DNA from 3 places in the Sporosarcina sp. Y352 genome. Region 1 is predicted to be linked to each of the others. Evidence: a T-box and tRNA genes for the amino acid it is inferred to sense, from the RefSeq annotation. Region 1 holds a T-box; the other regions hold tRNA genes.
The links. A T-box is a leader RNA that pairs with one kind of tRNA and senses whether it is charged. The one in region 1 lies ahead of pheS (phenylalanine--tRNA ligase subunit alpha), so its partner is inferred to be a tRNA-Phe.

Region 1 (10,344 bases):
TGAGGTCAGGTAGCCTAAAGATGGTGTTTCTTACGTTTAGTCAAGTGTTTTATTTCTGCTTCAAATCGCTTTGTCAGTCTACAGTGCTGTTTTATTATTATCTCTCAGTTTCCCCGAACGAGCATTCCATTGTAGATATACTTCTTTTAATTGAGATTCTTTCTGCTTCACAAGTCTTTGATCGATTTGAGATTTTATTTGTTGCTGCTCATGATCTGCCATTTGCTGTATCATGATATGACTGTCAGTCAGCATCTAATAGTGTTGTAAATGATGTGAAAAAGTATTCGTAGTCCGAGAAACTACTTGTACCAATTAGTACGTTAATAATAATTAACCTGACTACTATCGCACGTACAGGTTCACAAAGTATAACCTCATGGTTTGCGTTTTTGTTTTGTGAATCAACCTATTATTTCATACTATTTTTGTAAGAATTCAATACTAATTCTATCAACTTTCATTTCAACAAATTTACCAAATAAATTAGAATAATTCATGAAATACTCATCTTCATCTGAAATAATTATTCCAACATCTATTGAGGTCTCATGTAAAAGTCCTCGGATGTAGTATTGATAACCCTTACAAATTTGCTCCAACTCTTTCTTATCTCCATTTATTTCCTCAATAATAAATTCATCTAAAATCGTAAACCCTAGTGAAACGGGATAAATTTGCCCAACCTCAATTTTATAAGGACATACAAATGAAAAACCTGTAAATTGAACCCCTCCAATTTCAAGGCATACTTCCTCTTCAATAAGTGGATTTAACCTTTTAACCATTGCTAAATACTTCATTCCTAGCCCCTCACTTTTCACTCTACTGGAGTAATTACTGGGATATTATCACCATTTATTGTTTTCCAGAATTTTTTACCACTTTGTGTATGGTACGTAGTTATTTCACCATTTCTATTTGGCACAGAAGGGATATAGTTCAATCCCTTCTCAAACGACTAATAACCCCAGGGGCTGGCGCCTGAAGTCTAGACACCGCTACAGGTTGAAAATCTTATACTTACCTTTAAAAAATAGCGGCACACAGAATCGAAATTCTGTGTACCGCTTTTGTTTATTTATCCGCGAAGCAAAGCTCCTGCTTCTGTTGTTAATGCGTTCAACACTTTGTCGTGCGCTTTGACGACTTCTTCGTCCGTCAATGTGCGCTCGGAATCAGAATATGTCAGCGAAAATGCAAGTGACTTCTTACCATCTTCAACATTATCCCCTTCATACAAGTCGAACAATCTGATGTCTTTCAACAATTTACCGCCAGCACTTTGAATAACGTTTTCAAGCGTACCTGCTGATGTATCGCTCGAAACGACTAGCGCGATGTCTCTTGAACTCGATGGGAAACGTGGAACCGGAACATATAGCAATTCATCCGTTTCGATAGAAAGGATTTTAGCAAGGTTCATTTCCATGACATATGTGTTTTTCAAATCGCGTTTTTTCTGTTCCGTAGGATGGATTTGACCGATCAAACCAATCCGTTCGCCGTTATAGAAAATATTTGCTGTCCTCCCAGGATGCATCCCGTCAAGAATGGTTTGTTTGAATAACAGACCTTCAGATAGACCTAGACTGTCCATCATGCCTTCGACAATCCCTTTCAGGACGAAGAAGTCTACCGGTTTTGTTTCAGCTTGCCATGCATGGTCGACCCACTTGCCAGTTATAACAGCTGCAACATGTTCCACTTCCTGCGGAAGGCCATCTTCTTCTTCTCCAAGGAAAACCGATCCCGTTTCATAAAGTGCCACCGAATCCATACGGCGTGCAACGTTATAAGTCGCTGCCTCTAGAAGATGAGGAATGAGGCTTTGACGAAGTATACTGCGATCTTCACTCATCGGCATCAGAAGCTCTGTAACAGGTGCTGTTTCAAGCGCGTAGCTTTGTGCCTGTTCCTTAGATGTCAATGAATACGTCAGCGCCTGGTAGAGTCCTGCGCCTTCAAGGAACGCTCTAACTGTACGACGTTTCGCCTGATATGGTGTCAAGCCACCCGGCGTCGATTCCGTCACAGGAAGCGTCATCGGAATCAAGTCATAGCCGTACATCCGAGCAATTTCTTCGATAATATCTTCTTCAATACGCAGATCCTGCCTACGAGTCGGCGCATCGATAAGTAGTTTGCCGTTCACCGCTTCTGTCGGGATTTGCAGTCTTTCCAGAATCGCCAACATTTCTTCCAGAGGTATTTTCATACCTAGACGGTTGTTAATATAATCCGGAGAAACAACAATTCGTACAGGCGTTTTTTCGAGTTCATCGATAATAACGGACCCTTCTAGCACTTCGCCGCCCGCAATTTCAGACATTAATTGCGCGGCGCGTTCTGCTGCGGCTGTTACTCGATTCGGATCGACTCCTTTTTCAAAGCGCGTACTTGCGTCACTGCGAAGCCCAAGCTCTCTCGACGTACGGCGGACAGATCCCGGTGCGAAGTAAGCCGACTCGATGACAACAGTTGTCGTTCCGTCATGCACTTCAGTATTTAGCCCGCCCATTACGCCGGCAAGCGCCACTGGTTCTTTACCATTTGTAATGACAAGTTGGTGCGCTTCAAGCGTCCGTTCAGTATTATCCAATGTCGTGAATTTCTCGCCTTGCTCTGCAAGTCGGACAGCGATTTCTCCTGTTCCAAGACGATCGTAATCAAAAGCATGAAGCGGCTGGCCGTATTCCATTAGCACAAAGTTCGTAATGTCGACAACGTTATTATGTGGACGTACGCCTGCAGCCATCAAGCGATTTTGTAGCCATAACGGTGATTCTGCAACCTTGACGTTTTTTACAACTTTCGCGACGTACATCGGATTGTCTTCTTTTGCATCAATGCGCAATTTCAGCACATCTTCCGCTTTTTCATTTGAAGTCGTGTAGTTAATTTCAGGAAGCTGAATTCCTTGTGATAAAATCGCGCCAACTTCATAGGCAACACCAATCATGCTAAGTGCGTCCGAGCGATTTGGCGTCAAATCGAATTCAAGTACTTGATCATCAAGACCAAGTAGTGACAGTGCTGATTCTCCAGGTACTGCCGATTCAGGGAGTACGTAAATACCTTCTGCATAGGCTTTCGGTACAAGCTTCCCTTCAATTGCAAGTTCTTGAAGCGAACAGATCATACCGTTCGATTCTTCACCGCGTAGTTTCGCTTTTTTAATTTTCATGCCGCCTGGCAGTACAGCGCCCGGGCGTGCAACAATTACTTTTTGTCCTTCTGCAACGTTCGGTGCGCCACAAATGATTTGTGTTGTTTCTTCCCCAACGTCCACTTGGCAGATGCGCAATTTGTCCGCTTCCGGATGCTTCACACATTCTTTAACATATCCAACGACAACGTTCGTCATTCCGTGTGAACGATCGATGATTGAATCGACTTCAATGCCGGAGCGTGTAATTTTCTCCGCAAGATCCGCAACAGCAATACCCTCTATATTTACATACTCACTCAACCATTTTGTAGATACTAACATATCAATTCCTCCTTAAGCTTCCGTCCGGTGGAATTGCGATACAAACCGCACGTCATTCGTATAGAAATGACGGATATCTTCCACACCATATTTCAACATTGCAATTCGTTCAGGTCCCATACCGAAAGCGAAACCTGAAACGACAGCCGGATCATAACCAGCCATTTTCAGCACGTTCGGGTGTACCATTCCGGCACCCAAAATTTCGATCCAGCCCGTTTTTTTACAAACGTTACAGCCATCTCCGCCGCATTTGAAACAAGAAATGTCCATTTCAACAGATGGTTCCGTGAATGGGAAGAAGCTTGGACGGAGACGAATTTCACGCTCATCGCCAAACATTTTCTTCGCAAATAAAGAAAGGGTTCCTTTCAAGTCGCTCATCCGGATATCTTCTCCGATGACAAGCCCTTCGATTTGTGTGAACTGATGTGAATGCGTCGCGTCATCACTGTCACGTCGGTACACTTTACCCGGGCAGATGATTTTAATCGGTGCGCCGCCTTTTGCTTCCATCGTGCGAGCCTGTACAGGTGACGTATGTGTACGAAGAAGTATATCTTCGGATATGTAGAACGAGTCTTGCATATCGCGTGCAGGGTGGCCTTTTGGCAAGTTCAGTGCCTCAAAGTTGTAATAATCTTTCTCAACTTCGGGACCTTCGGCGATTTCATAGCCCATGCTAATGAAGAAGTCTTCGATTTCTTCAACTACACGTGTTAGCGGATGGTGATTCCCAGTTCTTGCTGGACGTCCAGGCAATGTGACATCAATTGATTCTTTTTCAAGCTGTTCATTGATTGCCAATTCCTCAAGTTTCACCATACGGTCTTCCAGAACTTCAGTTACCGTTTCGCGGATGACATTGACGAGTGCCCCCATCTTAGGTCGTTCCTCGGCAGGGAGTTTTCCCATCCCTTTCAGTAGATCAGTGATTGGTCCCTTTTTCCCTAAATAGGCAACACGGACTTCGATTAACGCTTTAACATCTGAAGCAGCTTCAATTTTTGCAAGCGCCTCATCTTTCAACAGTTCTAATTGTGCTTCCATTGCGATTCTCCTCTCGAAAATAAAAAAAACCCGCCCCTTATAAAAGGGACGAGGACGATTTCGCGGTACCACCCTGATTATCATACCAAAAAGATATGATCACTCAAATCGGAATAACGGTCCGGCACCGGCTCACCTTTACAGCTTACGCTGGTCCCGGCGGCAGCTCACGGGGTGAACTTCGACACTCATTTACCCATCTGCGCTTTCAGTCAAGGCGCTGACTCCCTTTTGGCTCATGTGTTGTTTACTTTTCCCGATCATCGCTTTTCATTTCTGTTCATAACCAATAGTATACCCGATTATGATTTGTACAGCAACAACATGCAATTTTTACAGTTTGGAGTACGTATAGAGTAAGATTCCAGTCGCAACCGCAACATTTAACGATTCCGCTTTGCCGTACATTGGAATTTTGACTGTGTTGTCCGCCATTGCAAGCAATTCAGGATTGACACCGCTGCCTTCATTTCCAACGATCAATGCAAATTCGGCTTGCGGCCAAATATCGGAGTGATTCACAGCATTTTTTAATCCTGTCCCCAAAACCTGAATGCCCGCTTCCTTCGACTTAGCCGTCCATTCAATAAGATCACCTTTGACGATTGGGATATTGAAATGGGAGCCTTGCGCAGACCGTACTGTTTTCGGATTATATGAATCAGCGGTCCCTACCCCAAGAATAACTGCATCCATTCCAGCAGCGTCTGCCGTTCGTATCATCGTACCGACATTACCTGGATCTTGGACTGCGTCAATTAATAAAAGTTTTTTCCATGCTGTATAGTCCTCTTCAGCGTGCACCGGCTGACGGCAATGTGCATAAATGCCCTGCGACTGTTCCGTCTCAGATATTTCTTTCGCAATCGCTTCTGTTATTTCAACAAGTTTCACATCTTCAATAGACCATCCTTCAGGAATTTCAACACCGTCACGGGTGATTAACGCGAGAATTGTCCCATCACTTTTCAATGCTTCTTCAACGAGATGAAAACCCTCGACAAGGAATTCTTTCGACTGATCGCGTTCTTTTCGTGTTGTAACAAGCTTTTTCCAATGTTTCACAAGTGCGTTTTGTGAGGATTCAATGCGTTTCATATATTCTTTACCGCCTTTTTCTTTTCAGTGTAACAAATGACGGTATAGTTGGCGATATTTGTGTCCAAAATGAGTGTGGGAGGTTGATAAAATGGATTTTCAAATAAGAGATGCGATTACGGCAAACATGACGAATAATACAGCGGATGATATCCGTAACGTTGTGGAAGATGCCATCAAGCGAGGCGAAGAACACCTGTTACCAGGCCTTGGGGTGTTTTTTGAAAAGCTGTGGAATAGTTCAGGTGAACAGGAAAAAACAAAGATGGCCGGAGAACTAGCACAAGTATTTTCGGCAAGTTAAACTTTGTAAAAACTTCGTGTACAACTGTCACCCGCACAATTTTCTAGGATGGCATTTGGATAAACATAAAGCCGCTCATTCATTGAGCGGCTTTAGTATTTTAAAACTAGAAATTTCACCAAATCCTTCACGGAATAATATCATTTATTGATCAAACATATTTTCAGTTTACCATTAATTTTGAATGAATCAGCAAAAAAGCCCAGACAACAAACCTGGGCTTTTAAGGTATTTAATTATAACAAAGATGCAAGTACCGCTTTTTGTGCATGCAATCGGTTCCCTGCTTGTTGGAAAACATAAGAATTTGGACCATCGATAACAGAAGTCGCTACTTCTTCTTCACGGTGAGCAGGTAGGCAATGCAAGAACATGTAATCCTTTTTCGCATGAGCCACCAAACTGTCGTTAATTTGAAACTCTTTGAATGCTTCGAGACGTGCGGCCGCTTCTTCTTCTTGCCCCATACTCGTCCAGACATCAGTATAAACAACATCTGCATCTGTAACAGCCTCAACAGGATTCGTCGTTTCAAAAACACTTCCACCATTTTTTACAGCAATAGCTTTTGCTTTCACTAAAAGATTCGGATTGTATTCAAATCCTTTTGGTGTTGCGACAGCTACATGCATACCCATATGTGCTGCGGCAATGACCAGGGAATGTGCTACATTATTCCCATCCCCAATGTATGCTAACTTCATTCCCTCTAATGACCCTTTCACTTCCAAAACTGTCAGTAAATCTGCTAATGCCTGACATGGATGAAAAATATCCGTCAAGCCATTGATAACTGGAACCGAAGTATGTTGTGCCAATTCTTTCACCATTTCATGTGAGTTCGCACGAATCATGACGCCATCTAAATACTCAGACAGTACATGACCAGTATCATAAACCGATTCCCCGCGCCCAATTTGCAAGTCGCGTGCATTCATGAATATCGCATGCCCACCTAGCTGGATCATTCCCACTTCGAATGAAATACGTGTGCGCGTTGAATGCTTCTCAAAAATCATACCGAGTGTTTTTCCCGCCAATAAATTTGGCATTTTGCCAGCTGCCATCTCTTTTTTCATAGTATCCGCTTTATATAATAGATACGCTACCTCATCACGCGTATAGTCCAGTAGTGTCAATAGATCTTTCCCTTTTAATCCTGCTAATATATTAGTTTCGTCCAAGTCAATCATCACCACTTCTTCATCCCCTATCGTTTATTTCAATTGGTATCTCTGATTATATGTATGCATAAATATAAAGTCAAGTGTATTTTTATAGATATCCATGAATAAAAAAGGCTTAAGCCATTTTACTGGCCTAAGCACACCTTTTAAATCTTATTCGAAAGTGATTTTTTTTACAGTTTCCCTGTCTAATTTCTTAATAACTGCGACAATCAGTTTAACCGTATTTTCAAAATCATCACGGTGTAAAATTCCTGCATGCGAATGAATATATCTTGTTGGTATACAAATCGCAAGTGATGGTACACCCTTTCCAGAAAGATGTATTGAACCCGCGTCCGTCCCACCACCTGGAATTGTTTCGAACTGATATGGAATACCGTTTTCTTCAGCGGTATCGACTACTAGCTCACGCAATCCTTTATGTGAAACCATTGAAGCATCGAATAATAAAATTTGTGGACCATCGCCCATTTTGCCCGTCGCTTCTTTTGAAGTAACACCTGGCGTATCACCTGCAATCCCTACATCAACTGCAAAACCGATATCCGGTTGAATTTTCGTTGCCGCCGTTCGTGCACCCCGCAGCCCAATTTCTTCTTGTGCAGCCCCGACGCCGAAAACGATATTCGGGTGTTTTTCGCCTTTAAGCGCTTTCATAACATCGATAGCGATTGCGCAGCCGATACGGTTATCCCATGCTTTTGCAAGGAGGTATTTGTCATTTTTCATCACTGTGAATTCAAAATAAGGCACTACCATATCTCCGGGCAGAATACCCCATTCCATTGCTTCTTCCTTTGAAGTTGCTCCGACGTCAATGAACATATCTTTAATATCGACAGGTTTTTTACGTGCTTCCGGTGATAAGATATGCGGAGGTTTTGACCCTATAACACCTGTAATTGTATCGCCTTTGCGTGTAACGATTGTCACGCGCTGCGCAAGCATCACTTGTGACCACCAGCCTCCAACGGTTTGAAACGACAAGAAGCCTCTATCATCTATTTTAGATATCATGAATCCGACTTCATCAAGGTGACCGGCAAGCATGATTTTAGGTCCATTTTCTTCGCCCGTTTTCTTCGCAATCAAAGATCCGAGTCCATCCTGTTCGATTTCATCCGCAAATGGCGTTATGTACTTTTTCATCACTTCACGGGGTTCACGTTCATTTCCTGGAATCCCTTTAGCATCCGTTAACTCTTTTAGCATCGCTAATGTATCGTCTAATTTTGTCAATTACTTCGCCCTCCTAAATATGTTCCCTATGAGTAGTATATGCGAAAAGTGAAGTGTTATCAAAAAACTAGGTTTTAATATATCCTTAAACAAAAATACCCCCCAACCAAAAGTTAGATTGAGGGATTTTAGTTTACATCAACTATCAAAAGTTCATTTTTGGGACGTGTATATAGTGAATTTCCTAGGTGGCTCTAGTGCTGTTATAATAACTCTTTACGCAAATCGGCAGCGCTTTTTGGTGATAGTAAACCAGGTGCAATATCAAATACTGTTTTTGCGCCTGTTTCACCTTTCTCATTCAACCTGTAAGCTGCGCGTGCGTATGCAACGAGTACACTTGAAGTAAATTCGGGATTGCTACCCAGTTTTAGTGAATACTCCATTACTTGTGTATTGCCAACACCTGTCTTACCGCTACGAATTACAAAACCGCCGTGTGGCATTGCCGAGTGGTCCTGCTTCAATTCTTCTTCAGTGATAAAGGTAACAGTCGTATCGTAGTCAGAGAAGTAGTCTGGCATTGTTACAATCGTGTTTCGCACTTCTTCAGCGTCAACGCCTTGTTCCAAGACCACATAGCATTCACGCGTATGTTTCTCACGCGTCGACAATTCTGGTAACGAACCATCCCGCACGCGATCGACTGCATCTGAATCAGGAATCGTATATTGAACAGCACCTTTTACACCATCAATTCTTCTGAGTGCGTCGGAATGTCCTTGGCTTAACCCTTTGCCCCAAAATGTATACGTTGCTCCTTCTGATAATACTGCTTCACCGAACAAACGATTGATGGAAAATAGACCCGGATCCCATCCGACGGAAATGATCGCAGTCTTACCATTCGGTTTAGCCGTTGCATCAACCGATTCAAAGTATCCTGGAATTTTTGCATGCGTATCAAAACTATCGACAGTATTGAAGAGAGCAGAAAGAGCTGGTCCTTGTTTCGGTAAATCATTTTTTGATCCACCGCAAAGAATTAGGACATCAATATCTTCTGTATAATTTTGGATGTCAGACATCATATGAACAGGTATATTGCCATTCAGCAGTTTAACGTCCTCTGGCTTCCTCCTTGTAAATACGCTTACCAGTTCCATATCGTTGTTTTGAGCAATCGCGTATTCAACACCGCGGCCTAAATTTCCATAACCTGCAATTCCGACTCTAATTGTCATCGTTTTTATTCCCCTTTCGATCTAATGCTTTCAATTTCAGCAATTTACTATATAAGTTTATCTCTTTATTCGTCATCTTTCTATATAACTCATCTGCTTTTGCTAAAAAACATTCATCAATCAAGACAAATCCATATCCAGTGCCGCTTTGTCTAATCAAAGGAAGTGCTTCATACTTTAATGGATATCCGCCATCTTCTCTTAAGAACCCTTTTAATGATTTCATATATTTCATAATGGCACTATGAAGTTTTTCATTTCTATGCATCGGTTCTGATGATGTAAAGACGAATGTCGTTGATTCGCCATATGGACTGCTTCCTTCTGAATTCGCTGCATGTTCTGCAACCCATCCTGTAAAACGGCCATTGTCGGCCAATTGAATGATTTTATCAAAAACCGTACTTAAAATTTCATTTATCATAAAAGACAAGTCTGGTTCTTCTTCTATCAACTTTTCATTATCAAAGTGCATGACCCATCCTGCAGTCGTCATTTCACGATCCAAAACTGTTTCAATTTCAATATACGGACCCGGATTTCGTGACTCGTCATGGTACAGTTCTGCAAGAGTGATTTGCATATCATTCTGCACGGACTCCGGAATAGTCATAAGCATTTGCTTGTCTATCGTCACTAAATCATTTACTACTCTTCCAAAATAAAACGGAATTTCTTTCTGTATGCTTATCAATGCTGAAGCCAATCTAGACTTTTCATCGTCAGCACGAATATTTAGTTTAAATGGAATCGTCACCACATGACCAACGCTAGTCCAAATAACTG
Region 2 (8,455 bases), on a different contig from region 1:
GCGGAACTGGCAGACGCGCTAGACTTAGGATCTAGTGCCTTCGGGCGTGGGGGTTCGACTCCCTTTACCCGCACTTATAATGCGAAACTGGCAGACATACAGGACTTAAATTCCTGCGGTCATGACTACCGGTTCTCGGCATAGATACTTAATTATACTTATATGCGCTCGTAGCTCAATTGGATAGAGCACCTGACTACGGATCAGGAGGTTGTGGATTCGACTTCTGCCGGGCGCACCATTATTTTTTATCAATTTATATATTATCGGGACGTAGCTCAGCTTGGTAGAGCACTTGGTTTGGGACCAAGGGGTCGTAGGTTCGAATCCTGTCTTCCCGACCATTAAACTTTTTAAGCAGTTCTATCGCTTAAAGAAGTTACCATTTTAAGCAGTTCCACCGCTTAAATAAGCTATCATCTTAAGTAGAGTTGTTACTTAATTAATTAACCCTTACATTGGGGCCTTAGCTCAGCTGGGAGAGCGCCTGCCTTGCACGCAGGAGGTCAGCGGTTCGATCCCGCTAGGCTCCACCAATTACAAAAACTATATATATTATCCTGGCGGCGTAGCTCAGCTGGCTAGAGCGTACGGTTCATACCCGTGAGGTCGGGGGTTCGATCCCCTCTGCCGCCATCTTAAGGGACCTTTAGCTCAGTTCGTTAGAGCATACGGCTCATAACCGTCTGGTCGCAGGTTCCAGTCCTGCAGAGTCCACCAATACTTTATATAATCACGGAGGTATACCCAAGCTCGGCTGAAGGGATCGGTCTTGAAAACCGACAGGGGAGTCAAATCCCGCGGGGGTTCGAATCCCTCTACCTCCTCCATTATCACTAAGTGGTGAAATGCATTTGAATAGTTACTCATATTGTTGTCGCGGGGTGGAGAAGTGGTATCTCGTCGGGCTCATAATCCGAAGGTCGCAGGTTCAAATCCTGCCCCCGCAACCAAATGGTCCCGTGGTGTAGCGGTTAACATGCCTGCCTGTCACGCAGGAGATCGCCGGTTCGATCCCGGTCGGGACCGCCATTTTTATTAGTATTATCATAGGGTTTAAGAAAAGTGAGAGCTTACTGTAAACCGAATATGTGGCTCAGTAGCTCAGTCGGTAGAGCAAAGGACTGAAAATCCTTGTGTCGGCGGTTCGATTCCGTCCTGAGCCACCATAATTATGCGAGTGTAGTTTAGTGGTAAAACCTCAGCCTTCCAAGCTGATGATGAGGGTTCGATTCCCTTCACTCGCTTCAAAGAGGGCCTATAGCTCAGCTGGTTAGAGCGCACGCCTGATAAGCGTGAGGTCGGTGGTTCGAGTCCACTTAGGCCCACCATTCCGCAGTAGCTCAGTGGTAGAGCAATCGGCTGTTAACCGATCGGTCGTAGGTTCGAGTCCTACCTGCGGAGCCATTTTTTTGGGGAAGTACTCAAGCGGCTCAAGAGGTGCCCCTGCTAAGGGCATAGATCGCGAAAGCGGTGCGAGGGTTCGAATCCCTCCTTCTCCGCCATATTCTTTGGCCCCTTGGTCAAGCGGTTAAGACACCGCCCTTTCACGGCGGTATCACGGGTTCGAATCCCGTAGGGGTCATAATAAAAAGCAGCTTTACTAGTTCATTGAGAACTAGTAAAGCTGCTTTTCGTTTGCTTCGAGACACGCCCGAAAAATGTTTTGGCATACCAGAAGAGATACTTACGCATTTTGAGTGATTTATATTAAAACCGATTTTTCCTATTCAGGAGATGTCGGTTTTTTGCATTCAAAAAGGTATTGAAGGGAGTTGGAAGAGGATCTATTGAAATATGAATATAGGGTTATTTTAAAACGCATTTACTTAGCAATCACTATGTATAAATACGTTTATCTACTTATTTAAAATACAAAATTCAGTCGTGGGAGATTCATGAGTGTTTTTTATCTTGTCGCTGAAATGTTAATTGTCGGATTCCCAATTTGTCTAATTGCTTTAGTATTTATAATGTTGCACTAACGGGGCAGCATTCCTGTTTGAAGGATATTCGGGGTCTTGAAAGAAAAAAAGCCCTCTAGTATGATGAGGGTGTCAACGACCATTGACCCATCATCAAACAAGGAGGACTTCTTTATGCGGTTTAAATGCAATGAAAAAATTAATCAAGTTAGTTAGTTAAAGAAGACATACTTAAACAAATCATGTAAGTAGTTTGATAATACTATAGTAATTAAAAAAGTACTCTGAACTCGTTGAATGAGCAACAATACCTTGGTTTTTAGTCAAATATATAACTTTCAAGTAAACTTAATGAACCTCCCACGACTGAAGTCACGGGTTTCAGGGTTGGTGCTATCGCACATTGACCACTTGAGGCTGGGAACACACAGCCGCTATACCGTTAGCGAATGCTTTCGGCACTACTTTTCTTAGGATGTTTGCTGCACCATTAACATCCGCATTTATTAAAAAAGTATTTTTAGTACGGTAAATACCGCGTTTTAATCTTTTTCCACTGAATATTTGTTTGACATTATTCCCCGATTTGTAGGTTGGAATAATGTCATCATCTAGAAAACTAGCCTGTGATGTGTAACTTTCTTCAGTTACAATCACCGAAATACCCTCGGCATTTGCTTTGTAAGTAATTAATTCTATTAGCAATGAGTGTGGCACTTGGACAAAGTTTTGATTGTTTCTTTTCCCTAATTCTATTTTTTGTTTCCAACCCACATTCTTGCCAATAACAATTGCATCAATGTTTCTTTCCACGGCTATTTTCACGATATTGAAACTAACTTTATGGAAAAAGTCTTTGATTTGTCTATGTCTTGCGAAATCTAATTTCACTAATTTTTCAGACTGGAAGTTTCCTTCTTTTGATTTCTTCCCGTTACGAAGAGCCGCGTAGTAGTAAGCGCGCATTTTGTTGTACCATTGGTTGATGGATTTAACTTTACCGCCTTTAAAAAGGACTGGAACGTGCTCTGTATTAAAAACTAGCGCTGCAATGTTATCAAGACCTAAATCGATACTCATGCATCGCTCCAATTTGAAGGATACTTGTTTTTTCCTCTCGATTAAAAACACTAATTCAACAGTAAAACAATTGTGCTTGGGTATGATTCTCACTTGTTAAAACTTACCGTTGAAATTTGCTAACTTACCAATATTTATTTTACTTTTGGTTTTTGGAAAGCTCAGGAATTTACCGTCTTTATTTTTGCAAATCTGATTCGAAAGAGTTGATTCTTTCCTGCTTCCTTTAGGTAGGTAACCAGGAATAGAAGGTCTTCCTGTATATTTTCCTGGGTTCTTTTTGAAGTCTTTCAAACTTGCGAAAAAACTAGTCCAATTTTGTACAACATTTCTAAGAACTTGTTGATTTATCTGACCTGGCAATGAATAATAGTCTGTTTGTTTAATTGTTTTAAATAGACAATCAAGAAAATTGTAACCTAAGAAGGATTTTTCTTTTGAAGGTAACTCAAATAGGTTTTCCTTTATTTCTTTTTGTTCGTCTTTCGGTTTCATTTGTTCTTTTTCTAATTTTTTGCTAAATGCTCCTTGTTGATTTGCATTCATTTTATCAATATTGTCACGAATTGTGTTCATTACTTCTATTTGTAAAGGCTGTAACACACCTACATTATTTAAAGCAGTGTATACCTGCCTGATAAAGAAATTTGTCGTGTTATATAGTTTATTACTATTTAGACAAAGTTCATCGAAATAAGTATACATTTTATGACCATTTTTAATATTGATTTGAAAAGTTCGATATTCTTTATTCGGCACCATAGTTTGTCACCTGCCTTCCTTAAGAATATTCTACCAAATGGAACATAGGTTTGCCCAGTGATGTTACTTTAGAACAAAAAAGGAAAGCCAATTCATCCCACGACTGAAGTCACGTGTGTTCTTGGCTTAATCATAAATACTAATAGGTGGCTAAATGTTTTTGTTGTGATTCTTTATTTTGAAAATGAACGATTTTCCCCAGTTAGTCGTATTACATATAGATTATTATTGTCTGGAGTAGATCTCATGGATGAAAAGGATTTAATTCGAAAGGCGAAAATAGGAGATACATTGGCTCTTTCGAAACTGTTACAACAGAATTATTCGTTCCTATTTAAGTATTTAATGAAAGCTACCCTTCATCCACAAATCGCAGAAGATTTAACACAAGAGACTATGATGAAGTGTATTGAAAAAATCCAACTGTATAATGGTGAATCCAAGTTTTCCTCATGGCTCATAACAATCGCAACAAACCTTTTTATCGATCAACAGCGTAGAAAGAAGCGGGAGATAAACTGGCTAGAGCAGGAACAAGCTCTCCGAAAAATGAAATGGATTGCAGCCAATATGAACGAAGAATGGACTGATGTACTTGATGTACTTGCTCAAATTAATGAAGAAATACGTATGCCAATCTTGTTAAAGCATTATTACGGATATTCATATAAGGAAATTGGGAAAATGATGGGTATTGCAGAAGGAACAGTAAAATCTCGAGTTTCAAATGGTCTAAAAAGTATACGAAAGGAGTTGGCTGAACTTGAAGGAGTATGATTCTAAAAATAGTAAATCTATGTTGGATGATGAAGATGAATTAACGGTTAAGCAATTAATAGATGGTTTAGAAAAACTGGATCAATGGAATCCAGTATCTACTCCACACTTACAATGGTTTCAACAGAATGTTGAATTAGAGAAAAAAAGAATACGAAAAAAACAATGGAAAGACCTCCTCACGTTTATGTCTGTTGCAGTATTTGTGCTTTCGGTTGTGATTGCTGTCGTTTATCGTCAGCCAATTCTTTTTCTATATTTTCAGCTTGTGGGGATTATCTTATTGCCCTTAGCTCTTAACAAAACTAGAAAGAAGGTCAGTAATGAATGAACTTAAACGAACTAAGTAGCACACCGCTTTGGTTATTGGTAGTGATTGCATTCATTCTGATTTGCCAGAGCTCATGGATGTTTTGGGATGCACAGATGAGGGGACACAATGCTTGGCTATGGGGCTTTTTAGGCCTTATTCAATTTCCAACGTATCTTATTATCTATCTTATTTTTGTAAGAAAAAAATTTAAAAGAAAAATCTCAGGAACAAATTCCTGAGATTTTTTTATTTATTTTTTCGTGAGTGAACGATTAGACGAACGTAATCGTATTAAGGGTAAGTAAACAATTTGGAGGAGGAAAAATGAATGAACTGTTAAATGGAATCCCATGGGGAGTGATTGCGCCAATTCTTGTCTTACAATTAATTCTAAGCTGTTTTCTGAGAGATTGTTGCTATTAGATGACATCTTTAACAATACGATAACTAAACTTGTAGAATATCTTGTCTTCGACGAAGATGTTTTCTATCGTTAACAGAGAAAACAAAAATTCATAATTTAATGACCTTTAAACTAAAATCAAGGAGGTTAGCTATGATAAAGCAAAAAAGTGTTAAAGGATTATTCATTTATCTCTTGGTTGGAATCATTGCAATTTTTTTCTCCATTCTTTTTGTACTATCGACAAATCGGACCCAATTAGAGCAATTGAGCGAAATGACGGGGTTCTCAGGACCGCCTGAAATGTTAGCCTTACTCTCCGTCATACCAAATTTTGTTTTATTTATAATTTTTCTTGTCATTGGATTTTTCATTGCTCATAAAGTGGGTTTAAAATCTGTGATTATTCACCCTCACGCTAGAGAAAAGCCAAAATCAGAGTGGATAAAAGGGATTAAACTAGCTATCATACTCGGTTTGATTGCAGCGGTCGTTTTGAGAGGTTTCGATTATCTTTTCCGACCGTTCTTACCAGATGGTTTAATAGAACTATTACGACCTTATAGTACGTTAGAATTTATAACAGCTTTACTCTACGGAGGAATTCTTGAAGAACTACTAACGCGTTTTGGGTTAATGAGCTTGTTAGTCTTTATTTTTTGGAAACTATTTGATCGAAAATCGGCAAAACCTTCTAACTGGGTCTTTATCGTTGCCATATTCATTAGCGCATTATTATTTGCATTAGGTCACTATGGCATAACCGCAAGTAATATAGAAATGACACCATTCATTTGGTTCCGAATGATTCTCCTAAATGGTTTACCTGGTTTCTTCTTTGGCTGGATTTATTGGAAGCACAATCTAGAACTTGCCATGCTTGCACATATGTTTGCACATATTGCTATGAATATACTAATGTTGATTTACTCCTTATTTATGTAAAAGTATCAGAAAAGTTACGTCCATTTACTAATAAATTGGATTAACTAATAAGGTTTCAGTCAAAATCGTTATTATAATGATTAACATGGGGGAGGTAAGCATATCGAAATTCAAAAACAAAAAGTCCGAAAAATTTTCGGAAACCTTACAAAAAAAAAGCAAATACATGAATCTGTTCTTCTCGTAGAAAATTCCAATGGAGATGTTTCATACAGCTTTGGGTACGGGGGGAAGAATATAGATACGCCATTCTTTATTGCAAGTATCACAAAGCTGTTCACAACCACTTGTATTTATATATTGAGAGAGCAGGGAAAACTGTCACTGGATGATGAAATAACAAGATATTTAAAAAAAGACACATTAAAGAACCTTCACGTATACAAAGGCCGAGAGTATTCTAATAGACTTACAATTTCGAACTTATTGTTTCATACAAGTGGATTGAGGGATGTGATTGAGGAGGGGAGCAATAAGTCGAAAAAACGTGCTATCCTTTATAAGGATGTGCAAATTGATTTTAATGAAACCCTATTAAAGACGAAGGAAATTAAACCACACTTTGCACCAGATATGGGAAAAAGAGCTCATTACGCAAATATAAACTTTGAAATTCTCGGAAAAATAATTGAAATAGTTACTAATTCAACATTGGAAGATGTGTATAGACAATTAATTTTTGATCCATTAGAACTTAAAAGTACTTATCTTCCGAAAGATGAGGATGATTTTATCCCGTATGTGTATTATAAGGACACTGCCTTATACCGTCCAAAATTACTTAGGAGCGTTCGCGCAAGTGGCGGTTGTGTTTCCACGGCTCGTGAATTAATGGTATTTATCAAGGCTTTTTTTAAAGGAAATCTATTTAATAATACTGTTTTTCATGAACTAAAAGTAAACAACAGATTGCAGGCTTCTATGCTTCCAATTCATTACGGTTCAGGATATATGAGAGTTCCACTAAATGGTCTTGCAACAATTTTTATGGGAAAAGGTGAGTTAATTGGTCATTCTGGTTCAACAGGTTCCTTTGCATTTTACTATCCCGAAAGTGACATGTTTTTTATTGGAGATGTCAATCAAATGGAAAACCCCTCGACTCCTGTACGGTTGGTGATGCGACTTGCCATGACTATAAAATCATGAAGATTAAAGTATCTTCCATTAAGCGCAATTTTTAAATAAAATCCTCTTTACTTATTGTGCTAACGGATGCTTTAGTAAAAGAAGAAAGGGTTCTATCTTTTTTAAAATTAGGTCTTGATAATTTTAGTTCAGTCGCCAAACGGCAAAAATACGCTCGTTGACGTCAGATATATTCAAATGGGTATAAATATAAAAAAGTGTATACTTGAAGATTCACGCGAACTTCAAGAAATTAGTCAAGAAACATTTATTGAGACATTTAAGCATCAAAATGCACCAGAAAATATGAATGCTTATTTTGAAAGAGCATTTAACTTAAAACAATTAGAAAAGAATTATCCAATCCTTCTTCGCACTTCTATTTTTGTTGTTTTAATAATGAAGTCGCTGGATATTTGAAGGTCAACACCGATAATGCTCAGTCGGAAGAAATGGACGTTGGATCACTTGAAATTGAGAGGATTTATATTAGGAGCAAATTTCAAAATCATGGGCTTGGTAAGTGCCTTCTAAATAAAGCGATGGAAATTGCGATAGAATGTAAGATAAATAAAATCTGGCTAGGTGTATGGGAAAAAAATGAAAAGGCTATTGCTTTTAATAAAAAAAGGGGGTTTGTTCAAACTGGAGCCCACTCTTTTTATATGGGTAATGAAGAACAAGTGGACTTTATAATGATCAATACGATCACATAACTGTTTTGAAAGGGGTTTACTATGTATATTCCTAAATATTTCAAAGTCAAAGATGCTGATAAAATTTGGGATTTTATTCAAAATAACTCTTTTGGCACGATTGTCACAACAGAACAAGGAAAACCAATTTCCACTCATTTGCCATTGCAGTTAATGAAGGAAGGAGATACTTACTATATAACAGGACATATGGCTTATGGGAATCCTCAGTGGAGAACACTCGAAACCTGTGAAGATGTACTGGTTATGTTTCAAGGACCACATGCTTATATCTCTTCTTCCTGGTATGAAAAGGAAAATGTTCCGACATGGAACTATCAAGCTGTACATGCATATGGTATAGCCAGCATTTTGGATGAAGAAGAGCTTAAACAGGACCTGGCAATGTTGCTTCAAAAATACGAAA
Region 3 (10,344 bases), 400 kb from region 1:
TGGTAGAGCAACTGACTTGTAATCAGTAGGTTGAGGGTTCAAGTCCTTTCTCCGGCACCACTTTTCGAGCCATTAGCTCAGTTGGTAGAGCATCTGACTTTTAATCAGAGGGTCGCAGGTTCGAATCCTGCATGGCTCACCATTTTTTATGAAATAAGGTCAATTTATATATTGCGGGTATGGCGGAACTGGCAGACGCGCTAGACTTAGGATCTAGTGCCTTCGGGCGTGGGGGTTCGACTCCCTTTACCCGCACTTATAGTGCGGAAGTAGTTCAGTGGTAGAATACGACCTTGCCAAGGTCGGGGTCGCGGGTTCGAATCCCGTCTTCCGCTCCATATTTTTGCCGGGGTGGCGGAACTGGCAGACGCACAGGACTTAAAATCCTGCGATAGGTGACTATCGTACCGGTTCGATTCCGGTTCTCGGCATAAATAACTTTTTACACTTATATGCGCTCGTAGCTCAATTGGATAGAGCACCTGACTACGGATCAGGAGGTTGTGGATTCGACTTCTGCCGGGCGCACCATTATATTTTAAAATTTAATAAACATCGGGACGTAGCTCAGCTTGGTAGAGCACTTGGTTTGGGACCAAGGGGTCGCAGGTTCGAATCCTGTCTTCCCGACCATTAAGCTTTTTAAGCAGATTCACCGCTTAAATAAACTATCATCTTAAATCGAATTATTACTTAATTAACTAACCCTTACATTGGGGCCTTAGCTCAGCTGGGAGAGCGCCTGCCTTGCACGCAGGAGGTCAGCGGTTCGATCCCGCTAGGCTCCACCAATTACAAAAACTATTTAAATTATCCTGGCGGCGTAGCTCAGCTGGCTAGAGCGTACGGTTCATACCCGTGAGGTCGGGGGTTCGATCCCCTCTGCCGCCATCTTAAAGGACCTTTAGCTCAGTTGGTTAGAGCAGACGGCTCATAACCGTCCGGTCGCAGGTTCGAGTCCTGCAAGGTCCACCACTTATTTATTATACAGCCATGGAGGTATACCCAAGCTCGGCTGAAGGGATCGGTCTTGAAAACCGACAGGGGAGTCAAATCCCGCGGGGGTTCGAATCCCTCTACCTCCTCCATTTTTACTAGTGGTAAAATTAAATAATACTTATATTGTTGTCGCGGGGTGGAGAAGTGGTATCTCGTCGGGCTCATAACCCGAAGGTCGCAGGTTCAAATCCTGCCCCCGCAACCAAATGGTCCCGTGGTGTAGCGGTTAACATGCCTGCCTGTCACGCAGGAGATCGCCGGTTCGATCCCGGTCGGGACCGCCATTTTTTATTAGTATTATAGGGTTTAAGATAAGTAATTAACTTAAATCAAATACGTGGCTCAGTAGCTCAGTCGGTAGAGCAAAGGACTGAAAATCCTTGTGTCGGCGGTTCGATTCCGTCCTGAGCCACCATTTTTATGCGAGTGTAGTTTAGTGGTAAAACCTCAGCCTTCCAAGCTGATGATGAGGGTTCGATTCCCTTCACTCGCTCCAAGAGGGCCTATAGCTCAGCTGGTTAGAGCGCACGCCTGATAAGCGTGAGGTCGGTGGTTCGAGTCCACTTAGGCCCACCATTCCGCAGTAGCTCAGTGGTAGAGCAATCGGCTGTTAACCGATCGGTCGTAGGTTCGAGTCCTACCTGCGGAGCCATTTATATGGGGAAGTACTCAAGCGGCTCAAGAGGTGCCCCTGCTAAGGGTATAGATCGCGAAAGCGGTGCGAGGGTTCGAATCCCTCCTTCTCCGCCATATAATTTGGCCCCTTGGTCAAGCGGTTAAGACACCGCCCTTTCACGGCGGTATCACGGGTTCGAATCCCGTAGGGGTCATAATAAAAGCAGTAATACAAGTTTTTTATTAAACTTGTATTACTGCTTTTTTATTGTTTAGAAAGATAATTTTAATGATTGGATTTCATGTCTGGACTCGCCGTTTACTGCTTGTGGGGACAAGTCTTTTCCTACTACTATGAATCGGTACATTTGCTTAATTATCTTGTGTATTGTAAACCTGAATATACTTTTTCGACTTGGTTTTGTACTCAACAATTGCTAATAGATACAATGGAATCTACTTCCATTGTATCTAGCACCGTAAATTAAAAACCTATACCAATTGACTCAATTAACAAATTAATTCATTTTCTTTTGCCGTCAACATAACCATCGCTTTCATGATATGGAATGTCGCCAAGTGGGGATTCAATACCTTCATTATCCAATTCATCTTCGTATTTGTCAGAAGCATCGGATCGTACAAAACCCCTTGATTGACCATTTATATCGGTGCCAGTGAATTCTTCAATTTCTTCAGCTGCACCGTCTGAAATCTCGTTGTCGTATAGCGTATTGTAGCTGGCGTGATCCCCACTAAAATCTGAAGGGGTTTCAGATGTACCGGATTTTGCAATTTCCTGAAAGCTATCTTCACTTTCCCGAGTTGTTCCCAACTTTCGATCGGCGAATGAGTTAGGGTTGGCCATGGTAAGAGTATCTTCTTCTACGGGTCTGTCTAGAGGTACTTCTTGCTCTGTCGCATGTTCAATGCAAAGAGTGGTATAAGGAACTGCCTCAAGCCGCTCAAATGGTATATCCGTTTGACATACTTCGCATTTTCCATAAGAACCATCCTCCATTGCTTGTAAGGCGTTTTCTACTTTATTAAGCTCAGAGCCTGCATGCACGTTCAGTGCTACGTCTTTCTCTCTCTCAAACAGTTCAGTACCCATGTCAGCAGGATGATTGTCATACATAGAAAGTTCTCCGACTTCTTCTAACGGACTATCTTTAATATCGGTTTCTTTTGCTGTTTTGGTTAAATGATCCATCATTTCATGTAACTCTTTTTTTAATGTCTCTGTTTGTTTCGCATCTAACATGTTTTGCCACGTCCTTTTCAGTAATAGTATCAGTATGCTCATTAATAACTTGCTTAATGAGCATGGAATGGATTGTTTTCTATTCTTTTTACTTTCCTTCTTGAAGTCCTTTTTAAACATTCGAACAAAAAAAGTCCGATCCATCAGAGTGATGGTTCAGACTTTTTTTGATTAAATATTAAAAAAGAAGATGTCCAATGAGGATTCCAGTGCCTAATAGTAATCCAAACAGCGTGTTTGTGATTGCAGTGTTTTTCATGGCAGGGTTCACATGTATGGGTAGGTGGTTATTTCGGAACACGGCGATTGCAGATGCCGGTTTTTTTAGACTTAAGAATATGATTAACGCCCATGGAGTGAGATGTCCAAAGAGAATCAGTGCTACAACCCAACCATAAGATACGATGAAAAATAGCATTAGGATGGTAATTGCATTAGAACGGCCAACTAGAATCGCAAGCGTCTTCCGTCCGCCTTCCTTATCTCCTTCCAAATCACGTATATTGTTTGCCATCATAATACCCGCGACAAGCAACATACTTGGTATGGATAGAAGTACTGCTTCTGTCGTGATCGTTCCTGTCTGAATATAGAATGCAATGAGGATTAGTAGCATTCCCATGACAACTCCGGAAAAGAGTTCCCCAAAAGGCGTGTATGCGATTGGATATGGACCGCCTGTATAAAAATAACCAATTATCATGGATATGCCACCGACCACTGCAAGCATCCACGACGTTTCCATGCATATGTATACTCCTATAAGAATGGAGATTCCGTAAAGCATAAAGGCAAGGTTCAACACCGTTTTCGGTTTGACGCCATTCCGGACAATTGTACCTCCGATACCTATGGATTGTTCTGTATCGAGACCTCTTTTGAAATCATAGTATTCATTGAACATATTTGTCGCCATTTGAATGAATATACTTGCAATAAGCATAGCGAAAAATAGAGGAAAATGAATGTCCCCATATGTCAACGCAATCATTGTACCGAGGAAAACTGGTGCAAAAGCTGCAGTGAGTGTATGAGGTCGGGTTAGCTGCCACCAAATTCGCCAACCTGAATCCGCTTCTATTTTCTGTTGCATTATGATTCTCTCCCTACATTTGTGATTAAGCCAAGAACACCCATGATTTCAGTCGTAGGAGGTTCATAATGACCTCATCCATTGTACTCCATAATTGGTGGAGTGAACAGAGAGACTGCATATTATGTGCCGAAACGCTACAGTTTCGGTATAATAGAATAAAGGAATAAGCTCAAAATTTGACGTATGAATGTGCGGAGGGAAAATAATGAATCGGAAGTTGACCACTACCCGCGAATCTAAATTAAAAGTTAGTCAGCATGAAATGCGCTTTTTCACAGAAACTGTTGATGCGGATCGAATATCACCACTTGCATTTTTTGAGGCAGGGGATTCATGTTATAAAGATGAACGGTTTTATTGGCAAAATGCAGATAAAACATTAACACTTGTTGGAATTGGACATGCTACTGTATTGACCAGTGAAGAAACGGAGAATCGTTTTGAGGTTATTTCAGAAAGCTGGAAAAACTTGTGTGCGGCGCTTATAAAGGAAGAAAATGATCGGGAGCCTGTTCTTTTCGGAGGTTTCTCATTTGATCCTAAAAGTAATAAGGGAACAGAGTGGGATGCATTTCCATCTGCTCATTTTGTTGTGCCTGCTTTCCAGCTATCAATTACAAATGGCAAGACTGCCATCTCCATAAACCTAGTTACAAAAAGCAATGATGCTGCGGAGCAGTTTGAAAAGTTGCGCGAGGAAAGGGATCGTCTTATCCATATTGCACAAGTGGAAGAATTCGCTCTTCATACCAAGCCAGAAGTTGTATCTATTGAGGAGCTAGCGAAAAATCATTATATGGAAACGTTAGTTGATATTACAGAACGAATTAATAATGGTGAAGCGGAGAAGGTTGTAATTGCAAGAGCGATAAAATTAAACTTTAAAGATAAAGTACCTGCTGTCACGGCACTTCACCATATTACGAACGAACAACAAGAAAGTTACCACTTCGGTTTGCAAAAAGAAGGTCAACTATTTTTCGGTGCTACTCCAGAGCGGCTTATAGAAATATCAAACGGACGGGCGTACTCTGCATGTGTAGCAGGGTCTATCAAACGTGGTAAATCAGCGGCTGAAGACCGGAAACTTGGTGATCAACTTCTTGAAGATCGTAAAAATAGGGAAGAGCATCAATACGTTGTAAATATGATTTCACAAGTATTTGAAACTTTTTGTACAGATGTCAAAGTTTCAAAAGTACCGAAATTAATGAAAGTTCGTGATATACAGCATCTGTTAACACCAGTTGAGGGGAAAGTTGAACATGGGACTGATATTTTTAGCATGGTTCAGGCTCTCCATCCAACTCCGGCACTTGGCGGTGTTCCGACAGAAAAATCGATGGAACTGATTCGCACTGAGGAAAACATGGATCGAGGATATTATGCAGCACCAATCGGCTGGACGGATACAGCAGGAAATGGTGAATTTGCTGTGGCTATCCGCTCTGCACTACTCGATGGGGATAGTGCATATTTGTATGCGGGGGGCGGTATTGTGGCGGATTCTGAACCTGATAAGGAATACGACGAAACATGGGTGAAATTCAGACCGGTCATACGTGCACTTGGGGGTAAATTGAATGGATAACCGAATAGTTTTGACTGATTATGTTCGACGAATGACCAGTGCTTTGATGATGGCCGGTGTGAAAACTGTGGTCATTAGTCCGGGCTCTCGTTCGACACCACTCGCATATGCATTTGCCTCAACAGATGAGCTTGATGTGTATATGCAAGTAGACGAACGCTCAGCAGCCTATTTTGCACTTGGAATGGCAAAGGCCTCTTCTGATCCTATCGTTCTCCTATGTACATCAGGTACAGCAGCGTCCAACTATCATCCTGCGATAACAGAAGCGTACTATGCGCGAATCCCACTAATTGTTATTACTGCGGATCGCCCACACGAACTAAGAGAAGTTGGAGCACCACAGGCAATCGATCAAATTCGAATGTACGGTAAGCATGTGAAACATAGTGTAGACTTCCCACTTGCAGAAAAAAATACAGACATTGATGACTTTATCGATAGACATATAAGTCGGGCATTATCGGTAGCAACTACAGCTCCACGCGGACCGGTCCATTTAAATGTTCCGTTCCGTGAACCGCTACTCATTGATTTTGATCGTGAGATACCCAAAATGACTTTCCAGAAAAGGATTCAAAGTGTAGATAGTCTGGATCTAGAAACGATTCAACAGATTACCTTGTTACTTGCTCGTTCAGAAAAGGGAATAATTATTGCTGGGGAAATGCCAGTAGGATTAAATAAAGAGCTTTTCTGGAGCTTTGCAAAAGCGCTGGAATGGCCGGTATTGTGCGATCCGATATCAAATCTTCGTACGGAAATACCAGAGCAATGCCGTTCACTATGTATTGATCATTATGATGCAATATTAAAGAGCGAGTTATTCAAAGGGAAATCTGTACCTGATACTGTGATTCGATTCGGTACACAACCGGTTTCGAAACCACTTTCACTATATTTGAAAGCAATGCGACCAGCGAACGTTATCACGGTTGATGAATCACCGGAATTCCGAGATTCACTTGGTATTGTTACCCATCATATCCAGGCTTCACCTGAAACGGTATTAAGAATATTGGTCGAAAAACAAAAGACATCTTTTTCGGAGTCATGGACACTAGCGAATGATGCTGCATCTGCAATCACCGATGAATACACGGGAGTTGACGGAGATGAAGGGATTTTTGCAAAGTTGCTTTTTGAGCATCTTCCCTCCGGCAGCGACTTAATTACTGGTAGCAGTATGCCAATCCGTGATGTTGATACGTTTTTTAGGAAAACGACCAAAGATATAGCGATTTTTGCCAACCGTGGGACGAACGGAATTGATGGCGTTGTCTCGACAGCTTTCGGTGTCCAGACCAATAGAAAGAGACCGGCGTGGCTATTAATAGGCGATCTGTCGTTCTTGCATGACGTCAATGGGCTTATTGTAACTCGTTTTCATGAGGTTGACTTGACTATTGTAATTATCAATAATGACGGTGGTGGTATATTCTCATACCTTCCACAAGCTGAAGCAGGCCGTCATTTTGAAGAATTATTTGGTACACCTACAGGGTTAACGTTTGGTCACATAGCAGCTATGTATGACGCTCAGTATGCAGCGATAACAACCCCAGAAGAGTTTGGGATAGAGTTAGCTAAAGTGAAAAATAAACCAGTGCGCATCATAGAAGTATTTACAAATCGACAGGCAAACGTCGTTGCACACCGTGACCTATGGAAACAAATTACCGCTAGGATTGAGCAGGATGAGTAACAAGACGATTCGCATTCGGGGCATAGATATAAATGTAGAAATTTCGGGTGAAGAACAGTTACCCTCTGTCGTTCTACTACATGGATTCACAGGTAGCACTGCTTCATGGCGTGAAATAGTTGAATTATTCAGAGGTAAATACAGAACAATAGCTGTCGATTTGACTGGACACGGGAAATCGAGTATTCCAGATGATGTAAATAGATACACGATGGAACAGCAATTAGCCGATCTCGAGGAATTATTTACTGTGTTATCACTTGATCAATTCATATTGATAGGTTATTCCATGGGTGGGCGTATCGCTCTGGCTTATACAATTAATTATCCGAATCGGATTTCATCATTAATTCTAGAAAGCTCTTCTCCAGGTTTAAAGACAGAAAATGAAAGAAATGAAAGAAAAGCAGCGGATAAACGTTTGGCAGAAAGAATATTGAAAGATGGGTTACCTTCATTCGTCGACTTTTGGGAAAACGTTCAGTTATTTGCAACACAGAAAAGTTTACCTAAAGAAAAACAGATAAAAATCAGAAATGAGCGGCTAGGTCAAAGGGGTAATGGACTAGCCAACAGCCTACTCGGCATTGGCACAGGCAGCCAACAGTCTTATTGGGAATGTCTTGAGACGTTCAATCTGCCTGTTTTGCTAATAACGGGAGAACTCGACACTAAGTTCGTAAATATTTCCCGGGAAATGCATGATAAATTTCACAATGTCCGCCATGAAACGATAAAACACGTTGGGCATGCAATTCATGTGGAAAAACCGGGTACATTTGCTACAATGGTAGAGCAGCATGTTTCAGAGTTGAAAAATCGAGGAGGGTCACTATGACACGTCAATGGGAAACGATACGTACATACGAAGACATCAAATACGAACAGTATGGCGGGATTGCAAAAGTAACAATCAACCGTCCGGAAGTGCGCAATGCATTCCGACCTAAAACGGTATCAGAGTTAATCGACGCATTTTCACGCGCACGGGACGACCAGAGCATTGGAGTCATCGTATTAACAGGGGAAGGCGAGAAAGCATTCTGTTCAGGCGGAGACCAATCAGTTCGTGGTCACGGCGGCTATGTCGGTGAAGATGAAATACCGCGTCTTAACGTTCTGGACTTGCAGCGCCTAATCCGGGTTATTCCAAAACCGGTTGTGGCAATGGTTGCAGGATATGCAATCGGCGGCGGACACGTTCTGCATGTTGTCTGTGATTTGACGATTGCTGCAGAAAATGCAGTTTTCGGACAAACAGGACCGAAAGTCGGTTCATTCGACGCAGGTTACGGTTCAGGATACTTGGCACGAATCGTCGGTCATAAGAAAGCGCGTGAAATCTGGTTCTTATGCCGTCAATACAACGCACAGGAAGCACTCGAAATGGGTTTAGTTAACACTGTGGTTCCTTATGAACAATTGGAAGACGAGACTGTCCAGTGGTGTGAAGAGATGCTTGGCATGAGCCCAACTGCACTTCGTTTCGTAAAAGCAGCAATGAACGCAGATACGGACGGACTTGCTGGACTTCAACAATTAGCTGGTGATGCAACACTTCTTTATTACACAACGGATGAGGCGAAAGAAGGCCGCGATGCGTTCAAAGAAAAACGTAAACCGGAATTCGGACAGTTTCCTCGATTCCCTTAATAAAACTGCATGAATACTTAAAGAGCTGCCTTTAATCGGGTGGCTTTTTCTGAATGGATGGTGATTGGATGATTCCAAATTGGTTAATACAGCGGGCATATTTAACGCCCGATAAAACAGCTTTTTCATTTAAGGATGAAAAGTGGACATTTATACAATTAAAAAATCGTGCAATGACTCTTGCGCAGAAAATGAAAGCCAATGGTTTAAGTGAAGGGGATCGAATTGCACTACTTGGGGCTTCCAATGCTGAAATGGTATTTGTCATTCATGCCTGTATGCTATTGGGACTAGAAATTGTCATGTTGAATAGCCGGTTGACGAAAAAGGAGATTGAGTATCAATTCGACGACTCAAGTGCTACCACGCTAATTGTGGCGGATGATTTACATAGCATAGTTGCTGACATGCCATTACAGAAGTTATACTTTTCTGCAATTTACACGAGCTCTGAAAGGCCATTTATTATCCAGGATAGTTGGGAAACCGACAGAACCATTACAATTATGTATACATCAGGTACGACAGGATTTCCGAAAGGTGTCCGTCAAACCGTTGGGAATCATGTTTCGAGTGCACTTTCATCGGTCCTTAATCTGGGGCTTAACGAACGGGATGCGTGGCTATGTGCTATGCCACTTTTCCATATTAGCGGCTTTTCAATTCTAGTCCGTTCTGTTCTTTATGGAATGGAAGTCGTATTGCAGGAGAAGTTCGATGCAGTTAAATCTGCCAGTGCAGTAGAGAATGGGTTAGTCACATATATGTCCGTCGTATCACTTATGCTTGATAAAGTCTTGCGTGAAATGGAAGAGAGGAATAAGGTTGCTCATCCTACATTCAAAGCAATGCTAGCCGGTGGTGGACCTCTTCCAATCGATTATTTGAATCGAGCAAAAGCGCTTGGAGTTCCAGTTCTTCAAACATATGGCTTAACGGAAACAAGTTCTCAAACAACAACTTTGGCGGCAAACGATGCCATCCGTAAGATGGGTTCTGCCGGCAAACCTTTGTTTTTAAATCAAATCAAAATCAAAAATACTGAAACACCATTAGAAAAAGGTGAAGTTCTAATACGTGGATCGCACGTCACACCAGGATACATCGGTCGTTTCAAAGGGGTAGATCCTTTGGAGGATGGATGGTTCCCGACAGGAGATATCGGCTACTTGGATGATGAAGGCTATTTATATATCGTTGACAGAAGATCCGATTTAATCATTTCAGGTGGCGAAAATGTCTATCCGGCTGAAATTGAAAATGTGTTAGTTGCGCATCCAAGTGTCCGTGAGGCAGGCGTTTGTGCTAAAGAACATTCAGAGTGGGGAAGTGTCCCCATTGCATTTGTTGTCGTTTCTGGAAAAGTAACGGCTGAAGAGTTAACATTATTTTGCGAAGAGCGATTGGCTCGCTACAAAGTA

Region 2: it encodes a tRNA-Phe, which carries the amino acid that the T-box ahead of pheS (phenylalanine--tRNA ligase subunit alpha) is inferred to sense. The anticodon was not compared.
Region 3: it encodes a tRNA-Phe, which carries the amino acid that the T-box ahead of pheS (phenylalanine--tRNA ligase subunit alpha) is inferred to sense. The anticodon was not compared.

What each region holds. Positions count from the first base shown of each region.
Region 1 is NZ_JBXCJE010000001.1:149,659-160,002, forward strand. Features, by position in the region: gene AC1TO6_RS00885 (hypothetical protein) at 423-803, opposite strand; gene pheT (phenylalanine--tRNA ligase subunit beta) at 1,082-3,493, opposite strand; gene pheS (phenylalanine--tRNA ligase subunit alpha) at 3,506-4,543, opposite strand; T-box leader at 4,585-4,816, opposite strand; gene AC1TO6_RS00900 (TrmH family RNA methyltransferase) at 4,877-5,641, opposite strand; gene sspI (small acid-soluble spore protein SspI) at 5,733-5,945, shown strand; gene argF (ornithine carbamoyltransferase) at 6,182-7,138, opposite strand; gene AC1TO6_RS00915 (M42 family metallopeptidase) at 7,286-8,374, opposite strand; gene AC1TO6_RS00920 (diaminopimelate dehydrogenase) at 8,578-9,558, opposite strand; gene AC1TO6_RS00925 (hypothetical protein) at 9,548-10,344, opposite strand, start outside.
Region 2 is NZ_JBXCJE010000021.1:17-8,471, forward strand. Features, by position in the region: tRNA gene AC1TO6_RS20105 (tRNA-Leu) at 1-73, shown strand, start outside; tRNA gene AC1TO6_RS20110 (tRNA-Arg) at 165-241, shown strand; tRNA gene AC1TO6_RS20115 (tRNA-Pro) at 268-344, shown strand; tRNA gene AC1TO6_RS20120 (tRNA-Ala) at 461-536, shown strand; tRNA gene AC1TO6_RS20125 (tRNA-Met) at 563-636, shown strand; tRNA gene AC1TO6_RS20130 (tRNA-Ile) at 644-720, shown strand; tRNA gene AC1TO6_RS20135 (tRNA-Ser) at 738-830, shown strand; tRNA gene AC1TO6_RS20140 (tRNA-Met) at 879-953, shown strand; tRNA gene AC1TO6_RS20145 (tRNA-Asp) at 957-1,032, shown strand; tRNA gene AC1TO6_RS20150 (tRNA-Phe) at 1,094-1,169, shown strand; tRNA gene AC1TO6_RS20155 (tRNA-Gly) at 1,177-1,247, shown strand; tRNA gene AC1TO6_RS20160 (tRNA-Ile) at 1,255-1,331, shown strand; tRNA gene AC1TO6_RS20165 (tRNA-Asn) at 1,333-1,407, shown strand; tRNA gene AC1TO6_RS20170 (tRNA-Ser) at 1,415-1,505, shown strand; tRNA gene AC1TO6_RS20175 (tRNA-Glu) at 1,514-1,585, shown strand; partial or broken gene AC1TO6_RS20180 (RNA-guided endonuclease InsQ/TnpB family protein) at 2,319-3,767, opposite strand; gene sigY (RNA polymerase sigma factor SigY) at 4,014-4,544, shown strand; gene AC1TO6_RS20190 (YxlC family protein) at 4,531-4,875, shown strand; gene AC1TO6_RS20195 (CPBP family intramembrane glutamic endopeptidase) at 5,414-6,205, shown strand; gene AC1TO6_RS20200 (serine hydrolase domain-containing protein) at 6,368-7,354, shown strand; partial or broken gene paiA (spermidine/spermine N(1)-acetyltransferase) at 7,532-8,049, shown strand; gene AC1TO6_RS20210 (FMN-binding negative transcriptional regulator) at 8,071-8,455, shown strand, end outside.
Region 3 is NZ_JBXCJE010000001.1:553,088-563,431, reverse strand. Features, by position in the region: tRNA gene AC1TO6_RS03000 (tRNA-Thr) at 1-60, shown strand, start outside; tRNA gene AC1TO6_RS02995 (tRNA-Lys) at 67-142, shown strand; tRNA gene AC1TO6_RS02990 (tRNA-Leu) at 174-255, shown strand; tRNA gene AC1TO6_RS02985 (tRNA-Gly) at 264-338, shown strand; tRNA gene AC1TO6_RS02980 (tRNA-Leu) at 346-431, shown strand; tRNA gene AC1TO6_RS02975 (tRNA-Arg) at 455-531, shown strand; tRNA gene AC1TO6_RS02970 (tRNA-Pro) at 557-633, shown strand; tRNA gene AC1TO6_RS02965 (tRNA-Ala) at 716-791, shown strand; tRNA gene AC1TO6_RS02960 (tRNA-Met) at 818-891, shown strand; tRNA gene AC1TO6_RS02955 (tRNA-Ile) at 899-975, shown strand; tRNA gene AC1TO6_RS02950 (tRNA-Ser) at 996-1,088, shown strand; tRNA gene AC1TO6_RS02945 (tRNA-Met) at 1,130-1,204, shown strand; tRNA gene AC1TO6_RS02940 (tRNA-Asp) at 1,208-1,283, shown strand; tRNA gene AC1TO6_RS02935 (tRNA-Phe) at 1,339-1,414, shown strand; tRNA gene AC1TO6_RS02930 (tRNA-Gly) at 1,422-1,495, shown strand; tRNA gene AC1TO6_RS02925 (tRNA-Ile) at 1,499-1,575, shown strand; tRNA gene AC1TO6_RS02920 (tRNA-Asn) at 1,577-1,651, shown strand; tRNA gene AC1TO6_RS02915 (tRNA-Ser) at 1,659-1,749, shown strand; tRNA gene AC1TO6_RS02910 (tRNA-Glu) at 1,758-1,829, shown strand; gene AC1TO6_RS02905 (TraR/DksA C4-type zinc finger protein) at 2,138-2,878, opposite strand; gene AC1TO6_RS02900 (1,4-dihydroxy-2-naphthoate polyprenyltransferase) at 3,057-3,971, opposite strand; gene AC1TO6_RS02895 (isochorismate synthase) at 4,180-5,565, shown strand; gene menD (2-succinyl-5-enolpyruvyl-6-hydroxy-3-cyclohexene-1-carboxylic-acid synthase) at 5,558-7,270, shown strand; gene menH (2-succinyl-6-hydroxy-2,4-cyclohexadiene-1-carboxylate synthase) at 7,263-8,108, shown strand; gene menB (1,4-dihydroxy-2-naphthoyl-CoA synthase) at 8,105-8,923, shown strand; gene AC1TO6_RS02875 (o-succinylbenzoate--CoA ligase) at 8,977-10,344, shown strand, end outside.